4 regions of the Streptomyces sp. NPDC051315 genome follow, and region 2 is predicted to be linked to each of the others. Evidence: riboswitches for the same ligand, from Rfam matches in the RefSeq annotation. Region 2 holds a riboswitch; each other region holds the start of a gene.
What was found. Region 2 has a riboswitch for cyclic di-AMP ahead of ACIBBD_RS29700 (M23 family metallopeptidase). Riboswitches for the same ligand answer to the same signal wherever they lie in the genome.
Positions count from the first base shown of each region.

Region 1: another riboswitch for cyclic di-AMP. It lies ahead of ACIBBD_RS05680 (C40 family peptidase); the one in region 2 lies ahead of ACIBBD_RS29700 (M23 family metallopeptidase).
Region 3: another riboswitch for cyclic di-AMP. It lies ahead of ACIBBD_RS36425 (transglycosylase family protein); the one in region 2 lies ahead of ACIBBD_RS29700 (M23 family metallopeptidase).
Region 4: another riboswitch for cyclic di-AMP. It lies ahead of ACIBBD_RS33855 (NlpC/P60 family protein); the one in region 2 lies ahead of ACIBBD_RS29700 (M23 family metallopeptidase).

Region 1 is NZ_JBITEN010000002.1:590,336-594,050, forward strand. Features, by position in the region: gene ACIBBD_RS05670 (ATP-dependent Clp protease proteolytic subunit) at 42-677, shown strand; gene ACIBBD_RS05675 (hypothetical protein) at 685-993, shown strand; cyclic di-AMP (ydaO/yuaA leader) riboswitch at 1,343-1,544, shown strand; gene ACIBBD_RS05680 (C40 family peptidase) at 1,548-2,021, shown strand; gene ACIBBD_RS05685 (ATP-binding protein) at 2,389-2,847, opposite strand; gene ACIBBD_RS05690 (helix-turn-helix domain-containing protein) at 3,061-3,715, shown strand, end outside.
Region 2 is NZ_JBITEN010000018.1:54,459-58,173, forward strand. Features, by position in the region: gene ACIBBD_RS29690 (HPr family phosphocarrier protein) at 1-180, shown strand, start outside; gene ACIBBD_RS29695 (GntR family transcriptional regulator) at 395-1,087, opposite strand; gene ACIBBD_RS29700 (M23 family metallopeptidase) at 1,276-2,031, opposite strand; cyclic di-AMP (ydaO/yuaA leader) riboswitch at 2,045-2,212, opposite strand; gene ACIBBD_RS29705 (M16 family metallopeptidase) at 2,438-3,715, opposite strand, start outside.
Region 3 is NZ_JBITEN010000029.1:2,061-5,775, forward strand. Features, by position in the region: gene ACIBBD_RS36415 (cytochrome P450) at 1-33, shown strand, start outside; gene ACIBBD_RS36420 (transglycosylase family protein) at 215-1,276, shown strand; cyclic di-AMP (ydaO/yuaA leader) riboswitch at 1,482-1,648, shown strand; gene ACIBBD_RS36425 (transglycosylase family protein) at 1,653-2,333, shown strand; gene eno (phosphopyruvate hydratase) at 2,694-3,715, shown strand, end outside.
Region 4 is NZ_JBITEN010000024.1:35,550-39,264, reverse strand. Features, by position in the region: gene pcrA (DNA helicase PcrA) at 1-1,245, opposite strand, end outside; cyclic di-AMP (ydaO/yuaA leader) riboswitch at 1,528-1,703, shown strand; gene ACIBBD_RS33855 (NlpC/P60 family protein) at 1,712-2,890, shown strand.

The sequences.
Region 1 (3,715 bases), on a different contig from region 2:
CATCCTGTACATTTTTTACAGACGTCGAAGGAGGGGTTCCCATGACCCGACCGTCCGCCCGCCATGTCCTGCCCGAGTTCACGGAGCGCACGAGTTCCGGGCACCGGACGCTGGATCCCTACTCCAAGCTGCTCGAGGAGCGGATCGTCCTGCTCGGGACACCGATCGACGACACGTCGGCGAACGACGTGACGGCCCAGTTCATGTACCTCGAGCACAAGGACCCGGACCGGGACATCTCGCTGTACATCAACTCCCCCGGCGGCTCGTTCAGCGCGATGTCGGCCGTCTACGACACGCTCCGCTTCCTCACGTGCGACGTGGAGACCGTCTGCCTGGGCCAGGCCGGCACGTCCGCCGCCGTCCTGCTGGCCGCCGGCACGCCGGGCAAGCGGTACGTCCTGCCGGGCGCGCGTGTCGTCATCCGCCAGCCGGCCCTGCCCGAGCCGGTCCAGGGCCAGGCCGGTGACCTGGCGATCCAGGCCCAGGAACTGACCCGCGTCCGCGCGCTGCTGGAGGAGATGCTCGTACGGCACACCGGGCGCCGTCCGGAGCAGGTGCGCGCGGACATCGAGCGGGACCGCGTCCTCGACGCGCGGGAGGCCGTGGCGTACGGGCTGGCGGACCGGATCGTCCCGGGCCGCAGGGACGCCGGCGACGCGCCGGGCGCGAGGTGAGCCGCCGATGCTGCCTCCCGAGCTGCCGCCGCTGCCCGCGCTGACCCGGGCCGAGGCCGAGCTGATCGACCGTTACCTGGAGGTGGTCGACCTGCTCGGCCGGATCAACCCCGCCCACCACGGCGACACCTACCGCGGACTGCGCGCGGCCCAGGCACTGGTCGGCCGGGCGACCGCGCTGCGGGACGCGCTGACGCTGATGCACCAGCGGGGCGAGAGCGAACTGCACGCGCCGACCCTCGCGCGGGCGCTGCGCGTCCTCGACGGGGAGCGCCGCACAGCGCGCGTCACGGTGCCTCCACTCCCCGACAGTTGACGCATCGGCGTCCGGACCCGGCCGTGTTCGCCGAGAGCGTGACGTCCGCACCGGAGTCGAAACGACCCAGAAGACGTACCCACGTTCGGCGTATCCGTGGCTGCTTTTTCCAGCCCACAGCGGTTGCGCGAATGAGGGGCCGAAAGGGCGGAAGGAGGGGTTCCAGTGCTGGTCCGGGGGCATTTCGTCGTCTTGACACCTGACCGGCCATCAGGGTGTCCACCCGAACGGGTGAGTGGTGAGTAACCCCACAAATCCCCGGTTGCGTTGGGATTTTCGGACATCGGTGCGCCAAGATCCCTGTCTGACGACAAGCCCCCGCCACAAGCGGCGGGGCGGTCCGGGCGGACGCCGAGTCCTGCCGCCGCCCGGATGACCGGTCGACAGAAGTGCATCGGCAGGAGTGGAGGACCCAAGCACGACGGGTCGCCGGAACGGTCACGCCATGACCGGGCCGAGCAGCCCTTGGGGTGAAGCCGCAGCAGCGGCCGGGCAACTTTGTCAGCCCGAATCCGACAGGTCATCCTTCACAGGCGGCTGACGAAGGGTTGCGCATGACTGCGCTCAATCGTGTCCCGTCGCTCATGGCCCGTGCCGGTACGGCCTCGGCCTTCGCCATCGCCGCCGTGGGCGGCTCGATCGTGGTCCCGGGTGTCGCCTCCGACGCCGCGGCCGCCACGCCCGCGAAGAAGGCACTCCAGGTCGCGGCTTCCAAGAAGGGCTCCCCCTACAAGTACGGCGCCACTGGGCCGAACAGGTTCGACTGCTCGGGGCTCACGCTGTACTCGTTCAAGAAGGCGGGCAAGAAGCTGCCGCGTACGGCGGCCCAGCAGTACAACAAGACCAAGCACATCTCGGCGAGCAACCGCAAGGCCGGCGACCTCGTGTTCTTCCACTCGGGGTCGAACGTGTACCACGTCGGCATCTACGCCGGTAAGGGCAAGATCTGGCACTCGCCGAAGACCGGCGACGTGGTGCGGCTGCAGAAGATCTGGACCAAGAGCGTCTGGTACGGCCGGGTCAAGTGACCCTCCGGGGTGGTGGCGGCGTCCTGACGCGCCGCCACCGCCCCGGAGATCCGCCCCCGGCCCCGCGGTGGCGGTTCGGGGAAGGACGGCCCCCTCAGGGCCGTCAGCGGCCCTCTGACGCGCGCCTCCCGTCCGGGGGCCGTATGCGCCCGGTCGCCGGCACGCGGCGGTCCCGCGGACCGCTGCGGTCACGTGGACCGGCTCCACCACGTGGGCCGGCACCGTCACGCGGACCGGCACGGTCGCGGGCCCATACGGTCGGCCGCGCCCCGGGTGAGCGGCCCGGCCCCGCGCCGAGCGGCTCGCGTGACCCGGTGCGCGGCCACCGGCCGAGCGGCCCCGACGGCGTCGCCCCCGCCCCCGCCGGTCACGGCTCCTGCTGACCCGCTGCCGGCACCGGTTCCACCGGAGCCGTCCACGGCAGTTCGATCAGGACCGTCTTGCCGCCCTCGCGAGTGGGGCGGACCCGTAGTCTGCCGCCGCACTCCGCGGTCAGCCAGCGGATGATCACCATGCCCCGGCCGTTGTCCTGCTGGACGGCGGCCGGCAGCCGTCTGGGGAAGCGCGGGTGGCTGTCGGTCACGCCCAGGCGCAGTTGTTCGTCGCGTTCGAGCACCAGGTCCACCGTGAAGGTGGGGGACTGCCCGAAGGTGTGCTGGACGGCGTTGGTGGCGAGCTCGGAGACGATGAGACGGATGGTGTCGGCCGCCTCCGTCTCCGCCGGAAGGCCCCACTCCCCCAACGTGGTCAGCACGAACGCGCGGGCCGTGGACACCGAGGCAGGATCGCTCGGCAGAGTGACGGATGCTTCCAGGTGGTCTGCCATGGCGACCTCGTCCCTTTCCCACGGGACCGGAGTCCGACACGGTGCGGATGGTTCGAGTACGGTCCCGGACTGGTGCTTCGTCGCCAGACTGCCATCACCGCGCCCGTCACGGGTGGCGATCCACCAAGGTATGCATATATCTGTCGCCCGATGCGGTGAACTCTGCCAGGGCAGAGCGTATGTGGACGGCTCGGGAGGAGTAAGGAGACTCCGATGCAGCACGGTCCCGCGGTACGCCGCCGGAAACTGGGGGCCGAACTGCGGGCCTTACGTGCCCGCCTGGGACTCACCAGTGGTGAGGCGGCCCGACTCGTGGGCTGGCACCAGTCGAAGGTGAGCCGGATCGAGACCGGCACCAGCGGTACGAAACCGGCCGATGTGCGGTTACTCCTCGACGCCTACGGCGTGGGCGATCCCCAACTGCGCGAACTGATGCTGGCGTTGGCCGGGTCGGCCGACAGCGGCGGACGGGACCACTGGGTGCACGCCTACCGCGGGGTGCTGCCGCCCGCCTACCGGGACTTCATCAGCCTGGAGTCGCAGGCGAGCGCGATGCGCACGCTGGAGACGACCGTGGTCCCGGGGCTGCTGCAGACGCCCGAGTACGCGCGGGCGGTGACCCGGGCCGCCCTCGAGGGCGCCGGCGAGGAGCAGTTGGACACGCTGGTGGAGGTGCGGCTGGCCCGGCAGGACGTGCTGCGCACCCGGCCGCCCCTGGAGTTGAACGCGGTGCTGGACGAGGCGGTGCTGCGGCGGGAGGTGGGCGGCCCCGAGGTCATGGCGAGGCAGCTGGAGCGGTTGGTGGAGGCGGCACGGCTGCCCCAAGTGAGGCTCCAGGTACTGCCGTTCAGCGCCGGGGCGCACATCG
Region 2 (3,715 bases):
ATCGCCAAGGCGGGGGGCAACCCCGTCAACGCGGCCTCCATGCTGGCCGTGCTCGGCCTGGGCGCCCAGGGCGGCGAGGAGATCGTCCTCGCCTCCGACGCCGAGGGCGCGGACGTCGCCCTCGACCGGCTGGCCAAGCTGGTCTCCGAGGGGCTCGAGGAGCTTCCCGAGACCGTCTGAGCCTCGCCCGCAGCGCGTACGGAGCCGCGTCGCCCTTCACGGGCGGCGCGGCTCCGCCGTTTTCCCGCGCTCGCTGCGGAGAAATCTCGGGAGGCATGACGGAAAATAGTCCGGGCACACGAAGAGCGCGCCGTCGGAAATTCCGGGCGCGGCAGAAAAAGGGCAGCGGAAATACAGCTCCGCCGAATTCCCTTCTTTGTATACGGCCCCCGTGTTAATGACGCGGGCCCGACATGTTTACGACGTGTTGCGAAGTCCTCACACGGTCCTGGCGGTCCCCGCCCGCGAAGCGCAGCCGGTGTGCGGCGGACGAGCGCTCGGTGTGCAGCGCGGTGATCGCCCGCGCGCGCTCGCCGTCGCCGCGCGCCACCGCGTCCACGATCGCGCCGTGCTCCGCCCAGGACTCCACCGGGTTGGCGGGCGCGTCCACCGCGTACATCCAGGCGATCTTGTGACGCAGCTGGGTGAGCGTCGAGGTCAGGGCATGGCTGCCGGAGGCCTGGGCCAGCGTCTCGTGGAACCACCCGCCCAGGGAGCGCAGATCCTCGCTGCTGCCCCTCCTGGCGCGCTCCTGCCCCAGCCGGACGAGGCCGCGCAGCACCTTCAGATGCGCTTCGGTGCGCCGCTGGGCGGCCCGGGCCGCACCGAGCGGCTCCAGCAGCATGCGCATCTCCAGCAGGTCGGCGGCCTCCTGCTCGGTCGGTTCGGCGACGCACGCGCCCGCGTGCCGCCGCGTCACGACGAAGCCCTCCGCCTCCAGCGTGCGCAGCGCCTCCCGGACGGGGACGCGCGAGACGCCGTAGCGACGGGCCAGGAGTTCCTCGGTGAGGCGGCTGCCGCGCTCGTAGACACCCGCGACGATGTCGTCCCGGATGGCCGTGCACACCGAGTGCGCCGGAATACGCATGACCGACCTCCGCCTTAATCCCCGTGAAACGTCGACGAATGACGTGTGGTCAGTGACTCTATTGCAATGAGCCGCAATTTCCGACGGCGGGTCGGAATCCATGGATATTTTTTGGACAGCGGGGAGCGGGAAACGGCGAAAGCCCCGGCCGGAAGGGCCGGGGCTGCACGATCTGTCGCCGTACGTCGTCAGATGTTCACGCCGTGCTTGCGGAGGTAGGCGACCGGGTCGATGTCCGAGCCGTACTCGGTGCTCGTACGGGCCTCGAAGTGCAGGTGCGGGCCGGTGACGTTGCCCGTCGCGCCGGAGAGGCCTATCCGCTGGCCCGGAGTGACCTTCTGGCCCACCGAGACGCTGATGGACGACAGGTGACCGTACTGGGTGTACGTGCCGTCGCTCATCCGGATCACGACCTGGTTGCCGTAGGCACCGCCCCAGCCGGCCTCGACGACGGTGCCGAGCCCGACGGCGTGCACGGGAGTGCCGCTCGAGGCGTGGAAGTCGATGCCGGTGTGGCTGCCGGAGGACCACAGGGAGCCACCGGACTTGTAGCCGGTGGACACGTAGGACCCGGTGATGGGCGACACGAAGGTGTTCAGGCGCTCGCGCTCGGCCTCACGGGCGGCGCGGGCCCTGGCCTCGCGCTCCTTCTTGATCTTCGCGGCGGCCCGGGCGGCCGCCTCCTTGCGCGCGGCCTCCTCCTGGGCGGCCTGCTTCTGTGCGGCGGCCTGGTCGTCGATCTGCTCGGCGACGGAGTCGCCGATGGTGACGACGGGGATCAGCCCGGTCTGTTCCGCGGAGGTCTCGGCGGCGAGCGCCGGCGAGGAGGCCACGGTGCCGATGACGCCGGTGGTGGTGAGCGCCGCGATGCCCGCCGCGCGGGCGGTGGTGCGCTTCATCCGGCTGGGACGACGGTGCTTCCCGGTGGCGCAGGTGAACGCCATGAAGTCGAGTGGTCCTTTCCTTCCCTCTCGCCTACCGGGTTAGCTGACGGGTTCGGAGCAGGAAGGTCTCCTACGGGCCCCCTCGCGTCACGCGCGGGCGTCCGATTCACCCCAGGGACTGTGTACTTGGGTCCCCGGCTCCCCTGGCTCGCGCCGTACGGGGACTCGGCGATGGCTGTCCGGTGCCGCGGATGCGGCGCACTGCCCGACGAACAGCCCGGATGAAACTAGACGCGCCCGCTGTCAATCCCCAAACGGAACGCGGCTTTTGTAGCGCATGCCACAGGGCAGACAGGCAACCTCTCCCTCAATTCGGACATCAGGAGGCCCTGGTGACGCGTCGGTCACCAGGGCCCCTCGCACCCGCGCGTGGCCCGGCGGCCGGGCGTGCGCGCTGTCGCGGTGCCTACTCCGCGGACACGACCTTCACCTCGCCGATGCCCAGGGCCTCGACCGGCTCCTTGATCTGGGCGGCGTCACCGACGAGGACGGTCACCAGACGGTCGACCGGGAAGGCGCTCACGACGGCCGCGGTGGCCTCCACGGTGCCGGTCGCGGCCAGCTGCTGGTACAGCGTCGCCTGGTAGTCGTCGGGAAGGTGCTGCTCGACCTGGTCGGCCAGCGTGCCGGCGACGGCCGCCGCGGTCTCGTACTTCAGCGGTGCCACGCCGACCAGGTTCTGCACGGCGACGTCGCGTTCGGCGTCGGTGAGGCCCTCGGCGGCGAGGGTGCGCAGCACCTGCCAGAGGTCCGCCAGCGCGGGACCGGTGTTCGGGGTGTCGACGGAGCCGCTGATGGCGAGCATCGCGGCGCCCGTGCCGTCCGGCGCTGAGCGCAGGACCTGCCCGAAGGCGCGCACCCCGTAGGTGTAGCCCTTCTCCTCGCGCAGGACGCGGTCCAGGCGGGAGGTGAGGGTGCCGCCGAGGCAGTACGTGCCGAGCACCTGCGCGGGCCACACGCGCGCGTGCCGGTCGGGACCGATGCGGCCGATCAGCAGCTGCGTCTGGACGGCGCCGGGACGGTCCACGATGACGACCCGGCCGGTGTCGTCGGCGGTCACCGGCGGCACCGGCCGCGGCTGGGCCGAGGAGCCCGTCCAGGCGCCCAGGGTGTCGCCGAGGACCGCGTCCAGGTCGACCCCCGTGAGGTCGCCGACGACCACGGCCGTGGCCGTGGCGGGGCGGACATGCTTCTCGTAGAAGGCGCGGACGGCCGCCGAGTCGATGGTCTCGACCGTCTCCGCCGTGCCCTGGCGGGGGCGCGACATGCGCGCGGTGGCCGGGAACAGCTCCTTGGAGAGCTCCTTGGCGGCCCGCCGGGAGGGGTTGGCCAGCTCGTGCGGGATCTCGTCGAGACGGTTGCGGACGAGCCGCTCGACCTCGCTGTCGGCGAACGCGGGCGCCCTGAGGGCGTCGGCGATCAGCCCGAGGGCCTTGGCCAGGCGGGAGACCGGCACCTCGAGGCTCAGGCGGACGCCGGGGTGGTCGGCGTGCGCGTCGAGGGTCGCGCCGCAGCGCTCCAGCTCGGCGGCGAACTCCTCGGCGGAGTGCTTGTCGGTGCCCTCGGAGAAGGCCCGCGCCATGATCGTGGCGACGCCGTCGAGGCCGGCCGGCTCGGCGTCCAGGGGCGCGTCCAGGAGGACCTCGACGGCGACGACCTGCTGGCCGGGGCGGTGGCAGTGCAG
Region 3 (3,715 bases), on a different contig from region 2:
GCTTCGCCCGCACCCGCCGCGCCCGTGCGCTGACCCACCGTCAGGTGATCGTTCCGCGAAGCAAAGGCGACCATTCCTCAACTCTGTGATCTTCACGTGATCTGTGCGGCATTAACTTGTGACAAGTGATCGTCTGCCTATACGTTCACTCGTCAACGCGACGGGGCAGGATCACCCGCCGCGCGGGCACTGCTGTCTCGAGAAAGGCCCTCGCATGCTCTCCGGGAACGGTCGTCACCGTCGCCCCCGCCAGGCCCCGGCCCTCCTCGTCGCGGCCGGCGTGACCGGCTCCGCCATCGCCATCCCCCTGCTCGGCGCCACCGGGGCGAGTGCCGCCGACGGCACGGTGTGGGACAGGGTCGCGGAGTGCGAGACCGGCGGCTCCTGGAGCGCCGACGAGGGCAACGGCGAGTACGGCGGCCTGGCCCTGACTCAGGAGGACTGGGAGGCCTACGGCGGGCTCGACTACGCCACGCGGCCCGACCTCGCCAGCCGCAACCAGCAGATCTCCGTCGCCCAGAAGCTCCTCGCCGACCAGGGTGTCGGCGCCTGGGGCACCTGCGGGCTGACCGCGGGGCTCAGCGAGGACGCGGCCTCGGGTGACGTTGACACCGGCGTGGCGGACGACTCGTCCGACTCCTCCGTGACATCCGGCTTGTCCGACCTGTCCAAGGGGGCGTCCGGGTCCTCGAAGTCCTCCGGTTCCGCGAAGGATTCCGGGAGCGCCTCCACCGACCCGTCCGCCGAATCCTCCACGGATTCCACCGGTACGCCCTCCTCGTCACCTTCGTCCACTTCTTCCTCTACGCCGGACACATCCTCCGCGTCCGACACGTCCACCGGCTCCGGTGCGGGCGGCGCGCAGGCGGGCAACGGCGCGTCCCGGACGGCACCGGGGACGGACGAGTCGGACAAGTCGGGGCAGAGTGCGGGTTCCTGGAGCCTCGTCGACACCGGGGCGGTCGATGCCGGCTCGGCGGACGCCGGGGCCGCCGCGACCAACTCCACCGGCTCCGGCCGCCACCGGGGCGGCACCGCCGACGAGAGCGCGACCGGCGGCACGTCCACCGCCTCCTCCGGCCGTCACGCGGCGGGCACCCTCGGCGGCGCGGCCGGCACCTACACGGTCCGGGCGGGCGACTCCCTCGCGTCCATCGCCGACTCCCTTGACCTCGACGGCGGATGGCGCGCGCTCTACGACGAGAACAAGGACGTCATCGGGGCCGACCCGAGCGACATCGCCCCCGGTCAGACCCTGTCCACAGGGGCCGAATAGGGCGGAAAAGGCGGGAAAAAAGACGGGAGTTCACGTCACACTTCGCGCCGAATGTCCGGTTTGGCGAAAGTGTGGGATGAGTCTCAGAAGCCCTGATCGTCTTTGAAATTCCGCCGATCGCCTGTCTACGGTCGTGATCGCTCGGCAACCCGAGCCCCGGCCGCCGCAACGCCGAATCCTGCCAGTGGCGGCCCGGGAACAGTCGTCGCGTCAAGCGCCGCAGGCAGGAGCGGGGGACCCAAGGTAAGTGCCGCACCGGGCAGTTGACGGCGGCGGCTAGGGGTGAAGCCACGCCTCCCACGGAGGAGTGGCCGGGCAACTCAACCGGCCCGAACCCGACAGCTCACCTCGCAGGCGTCGGTGAGGGGATCGATCCATGCTGTTTTCCGTCAAGGGCAAGCATCGTCGTCCGTCCAAGGCCACTCGCGCCATCGCCATCGCCGGTGTCACCACCGCCGCCGTGGCCGCCCCGCTGATGGCGGCCGGCAGCGCCTCCGCCGCCACGGCCTCCGAGTGGGACGCCGTCGCCCAGTGCGAGTCCGGCGGCAACTGGTCCATCAACACCGGCAACGGTTACTACGGCGGTCTGCAGTTCTCCGCCTCCACCTGGGCCGCGTACGGCGGCACGCAGTACGCCTCCACCGCCGACCAGGCCAGCAAGGCGCAGCAGATCGAGATCGCCGAGAAGGTCCTCGCGGGCCAGGGCAAGGGCGCCTGGCCGGTCTGCGGCACGGGCCTGTCCAACGCCACGTACAACGGCGGCTCCTCCTCGGCCGACACCTCCACGGAGAGCACCACCCGCTCCACCGAGGAGCAGAGCGCCTCCCGCTCCGCCGAGCGTCCGGCGGCCAAGAGCCAGAAGACGGTCACCACCCCGACCGGCAAGAAGGTCAAGAAGGGTGACGGCGAGTACAAGGTCGTCACGGGCGACACCCTCAGCTCCATCGCCGGGAAGCAGAACGTCGAGGGCGGCTGGGAGAAGCTGTTCCAGCTGAACAAGGACATCGTCGAGGAAGCCGACCTCATCTACCCGGGCCAGCAGCTGCACCTCAAGTGACAGCTGGCTCTCAGCGCGGGCACAGTGCCCTCACAGGCGAGGTCCTCATGCTGAAGACCTCGTGAGGGTCCCCCCGTCCCCACGGGCTCCCCGCCCCGGTGCGTGTTCCCCCGTACGCACCGGGGCGGGGTTTTTCCTTGCCCGCCGGTGCCCCCGGTTTCGCCCGCCGTTCGGAGGAGATTCCCCCACCCTCTTTGTTCCGGCTGGGAACAATGTGTACCGTCAGTCTGTCCACGGGACGGTCGGTCGGCTGCCGACGGCCCCGGGGCGGTTAGGCTCTAGTCGCAAGGCACACCGAGGGCTTCATCACGGCCCGCGTGCCCCGCACTACCAGCGTCACATCCCAAGAAGGAGATGCTCGTGCCGTCCATCGACGTCGTCGTAGCCCGGGAAATCCTGGACTCCCGAGGCAACCCCACGGTCGAGGTCGAGGTCGGCCTCGACGACGGCAGCACGGGTCGTGCCGCCGTCCCGTCCGGCGCCTCCACCGGCGCCTTCGAGGCCATCGAGCTCCGCGACGGTGACCCCAACCGCTACCAGGGCAAGGGCGTCGAGAAGGCCGTCCTCGCCGTCATCGAGCAGATCGGCCCGGAGCTGGTCGGCTACGACGCCACCGAGCAGCGCCTGATCGACCAGGCCATGTTCGACCTGGACGCCACCGACAACAAGGGCTCCCTCGGCGCCAACGCCATCCTCGGCGTCTCCCTCGCCGTCGCCCACGCCGCCTCCGAGGCCAGCGACCTCCCGCTCTTCCGCTACCTGGGCGGCCCGAACGCGCACCTGCTGCCGGTGCCGATGATGAACATCCTGAACGGCGGCTCGCACGCCGACTCCAACGTGGACATCCAGGAGTTCATGATCGCCCCGATCGGCGCGGAGTCCTTCTCCGAGGCCCTGCGCTGGGGCACCGAGGTCTACCACACCCTCAAGAAGGTCCTGAAGAGCAAGGGCCTGTCCACCGGCCTCGGCGACGAGGGCGGCTTCGCCCCGAACCTCGGCTCCAACCGCGAGGCCCTCGACCTCATCCTCGAGGCCATCAAGGAAGCCGGCTACACCCCCGGCGAGCAGATCGCCCTCGCGCTCGACGTCGCCGCCTCCGAGTTCTACAAGGACGGCTCCTACACCTTCGAGGGCAAGGACCGCTCCGCCGCCGAGATGACCGAGTACTACGCCGAGCTCGTCGAGGCGTACCCGCTCGTCTCCATCGAGGACCCGCTGTTCGAGGACGACTGGGAGGGCTGGAAGACCATCACCGCCAAGCTCGGTGACAAGGTCCAGCTCGTCGGCGACGACCTGTTCGTCACCAACCCCGAGCGTCTGGCCCGCGGTATCGAGGAGGGCGCCGCCAACGCGCTGCTCGTGAAGGTGAACCAGATCGGTTC
Region 4 (3,715 bases), on a different contig from region 2:
TATCTCGTCGGCGACGAACTGCGCCTCGTCGTGCTCGGTGTCGGCGACGTAGCCGGTGATGCGCGCGCCCGCGCCCGCGTTGGTCCACAGGTTCTTCGGGCGGCGGGACTCGTTGCGCTCGATGACCGCGTTGGCGGCGGAGAGGATCGTCTGGGTGGAGCGGTAGTTCTGCTCCAGCAGGATCGTCGTCGCGTCCGGGTAGTCCTCCTCGAACTGGAGGATGTTGCGGATCGTCGCGCCGCGGAAGGCGTAGATCGACTGGTCGGCGTCACCCACGACGCACAGCTCGGCCGGAGGGACGTCGTCCTCGCCGGGCGGTACGTCGACGGGGTGCTCGGAGGTGCCGACGAGCTCACGGACGAGGGCGTACTGGGCGTGGTTGGTGTCCTGGTACTCGTCGACCAGGACGTGCCGGAAGCGGCGGCGGTAGTGCTCGGCGACGTCCGGGAACGCGCGCAGCAGGTTGACCGTCGTCATGATCAGGTCGTCGAAGTCGAGGGCGTTCGCCTCGCGCAGCCGCGACTGGTACAGGGCGTAGGCCTGGGCGAGGGTCTTCTCGAAGCCGTCGGTGGCCTGGGCGGCGAAGTCCTCCTCGTCGATCAGCTCGTTCTTCAGGTTGCTGATCTTGGCACTGAAGGACTTCGGCGGGAAACGCTTGGGGTCGAGGTCCAGGTCGCGGCAGACCAGGGCCATCAGGCGCTTGGAGTCGGCGGCGTCGTAGATCGAGAACGACGACGTGAAGCCGAGCCTCTTGCTCTCGCGGCGCAGGATGCGCACGCACGCGCTGTGGAAGGTCATCACCCACATCGCGTGGGCACGCGGGCCGACGAGCTGCTCGACGCGCTCCTTCATCTCGCCCGCGGCCTTGTTGGTGAAGGTGATCGCGAGGATCTGGCCCGGGTGGACGTGGCGCTCGGCGAGGAGGTGGGCGATGCGGTGGGTGAGCACGCGCGTCTTGCCGGAGCCGGCGCCGGCGACGATGAGCAGCGGGGTGCCGGAGTGGACGACGGCGGCGCGCTGATTGTCGTTGAGCCCCTCCAGAAGCGCCGCGGCGTCGATCGCCGGGCGCGGGGCGCCGTCGCGGTAGTAGGCGTCCCGGTCCGGTGGCACGTCGAACTTCCCGCCGAACAGATCGTCCGGAAGCGGCTCCGTAGTGTGATCGTCCTCGGGCGGCGGGGGTTCCTCCTCGTGGCCGCGGGGGGCCTGGAGGTCCGCCAGGAAGCTGTCGTCAAAGAGGCTGCTCATCGCTCTCCGAGTCTAGGGTGCCCCACCGACAACCGGCCGCCGTCCCGAAAACATCCCGGCTTTCCCCGCCACCCGGCGCCCCACGATCTTCGGCCACCGCCCGCCCGACCCCGCCTCACCCTTCAGGACGGCCTGGTCACGCTGTGCGACGAACCGGGAAACCTGAACCAAGGTCACGAAAATGTATCGGGCATATCACCCATCAACCTTCACAGGAGCCACACGAGTTGGCTACGGTGCCGGGCAGGCCGTACGACCCCCACCGGCGAACCTCGCCGGGCCGCGCGGCCTCCGCCGAGTCCGGCGCGCCCCCTCGCGGCAGCCGGAGCCGGGGACCCACCGAGACCTTGGGGTGAATCGGCCCGACTCCCCTTCCGGGGACGAGGCCGTAGGGCAACCCTTCCAGAGCATCCGCCCGAACCCGACAGCTAACCCGGTAGGCGGAACATGGAAGGAGTCGCCTCCCTTGGCGTCGCAGCACCGCAAGCCGCGCCCCGCGGGTACGCGCGTAGCAGGCATACGCACGCCCGCCCTCGCCACCGCCGCTCTCACCTCGGTGGCCCTGCTCTCCCAGACGGCCGAGGCGGCACCCGCCGCCGACGGCAAGCCGAGCCTGGAGGAGGTCGAGAAGAAGGTCGACGACCTCTACCGCCAGGCGGAGTCGGCCACCGAGAAGTACAACGCCGCCAAGGAGAAGACGACCAAGCAGCGCAAGCGCGTCGACTCCCTCCTCGACGACGTGGCCCAGCGCACCCAGAAGCTCAACGAAGCACGGGAGCGGCTGGGTTCCTTCGCCGCGGCCCAGTACCGCACCGGCGCCTCCGCGCCCGACACGGCGACCTTCCTGCTCGCGGACACCCCGCAGGACTACTTCGACCAGAGCCAGCTGATGAGCCGGCTCACCGACCGGCAGAAGGGCGCGGTCGACGACTACGTCACCGAGCAGTCGGAGACGATGACGAAGCGTCAGGAGGCCGCGCAGAGCCTCGAGACGCTCACCGAGTCGCAGAACGACCTCAAGACCGCCAAGGCCACCGTCCAGAAGAAGCTCAGCACCGCACGCGCGCTGCTGTCGCAGCTGACGGCCGAGGAGAAGGCGCGGCTCGCCGCGGTCGAGCGGCAGAAGCAGCAGGAGGCCGCCCGCAAGGCGGCGGAACTGGCACAGCGGCAGGCGGCGGAGGCGGCCGCCCAGCAGGAGAGCGACGCCTCGTCGAACACGGGCGCCTCCACGCCGTCCTCCTCGTCCTCCTCGCCCTCGTCGGCTCCGGGCTCGGACGCCTCCTACGCCACCAAGGCGGAGAAGGCGCTCGCCTTCGCCCGCGCCCAGATCGGCAAGCCGTACGTCTGGGGCGCCACGGGCCCCGAGTCCTACGACTGCTCCGGCCTCACCCAGGCCGCCTGGAAGGCTGCCGGCGTCACCCTCCCGCGCACCACCTACGACCAGGTGAACGCGGGTAACACGGTCCCCCTCGCCGACGCCCAGCCGGGGGATCTGATCTTCTTCTACGACGACGTCACCCACGTCGGCATCTACATCGGCAACGGCATGATGATCCACGCCCCGAAGCCGGGCACGTACGTGCGCGAGGAGTCGGTGTACTACGACGGCGAGTCGTCGATCCACAGCGTGGTGCGACCGGCCTGAGCGACCGGCCCCGGCGCGGCGGGCCGGAGCACACGCGCGTGGGCGTTGTCCGCGCGGCGGCGGGGCGGCGCGTGACGGCGAGGCAGCGCGGTCGACGGTTCGGCGCGTGACGGCGAGGCGGCCGCCTGTGTGCTGCGCCCGCGCGTATTTCACCGCTCCCGCACGCGTGCCCCGCGCGAGCCTCCCCGCCCTCCTCACCATCGGCCGCATGCCCGGCTCCTCCTCCCCCCTGTACGCCCGGCGGGCGCGGTCCGTCGGGAGGGAGCGCGGTGTCCGTCGGGGAGCGCGGTGTCCGTCGGCTGCCGGGGCCGCTTGCCGGCGACCGGCGTCCTGTCGATCGGTCTGCGTCTGACCGGGGACGAGGTGCTGCCTCCCGGATCACACTCGCGCTGGCGGGTGGCGCCGGAGGCGGACTCCGTCGTACCGCTGCACGGCTGCTGGGGGAGCGCGAGCGGTGGGGGGCCGAGGCGGGTGAGCCGGCCCGCGCTCACGACCGTGGCGGTGACCAGCGTGCCCGACACGCGCGTCTGCGCGCTGGGGTGGCGGTCGGTCGCTTGCCCGGGGCGCTGCTGGCGCCGGCGGCCGCACTGTGGCCGTCCTGCTGGTGGACGTCGTACGCCATGGGGAGCGGCGCATGCCTGGCGCGGTGTTCTGTGGTGTGTGGGCACACAAAGGCTGGCCGTGCTGGGCGCGACCCTGGCCCCGGCCCAGGAGGCGCCCTGGCTCGCGCACGCCGCGCCCGTGCTGTTCTGACTCGGCCTGGTGCTCTCTGTGCTCGCGCTGACCCGGTTTCTGGCTGGGGCAGCTCGCCGAGGGCGCCCGTCC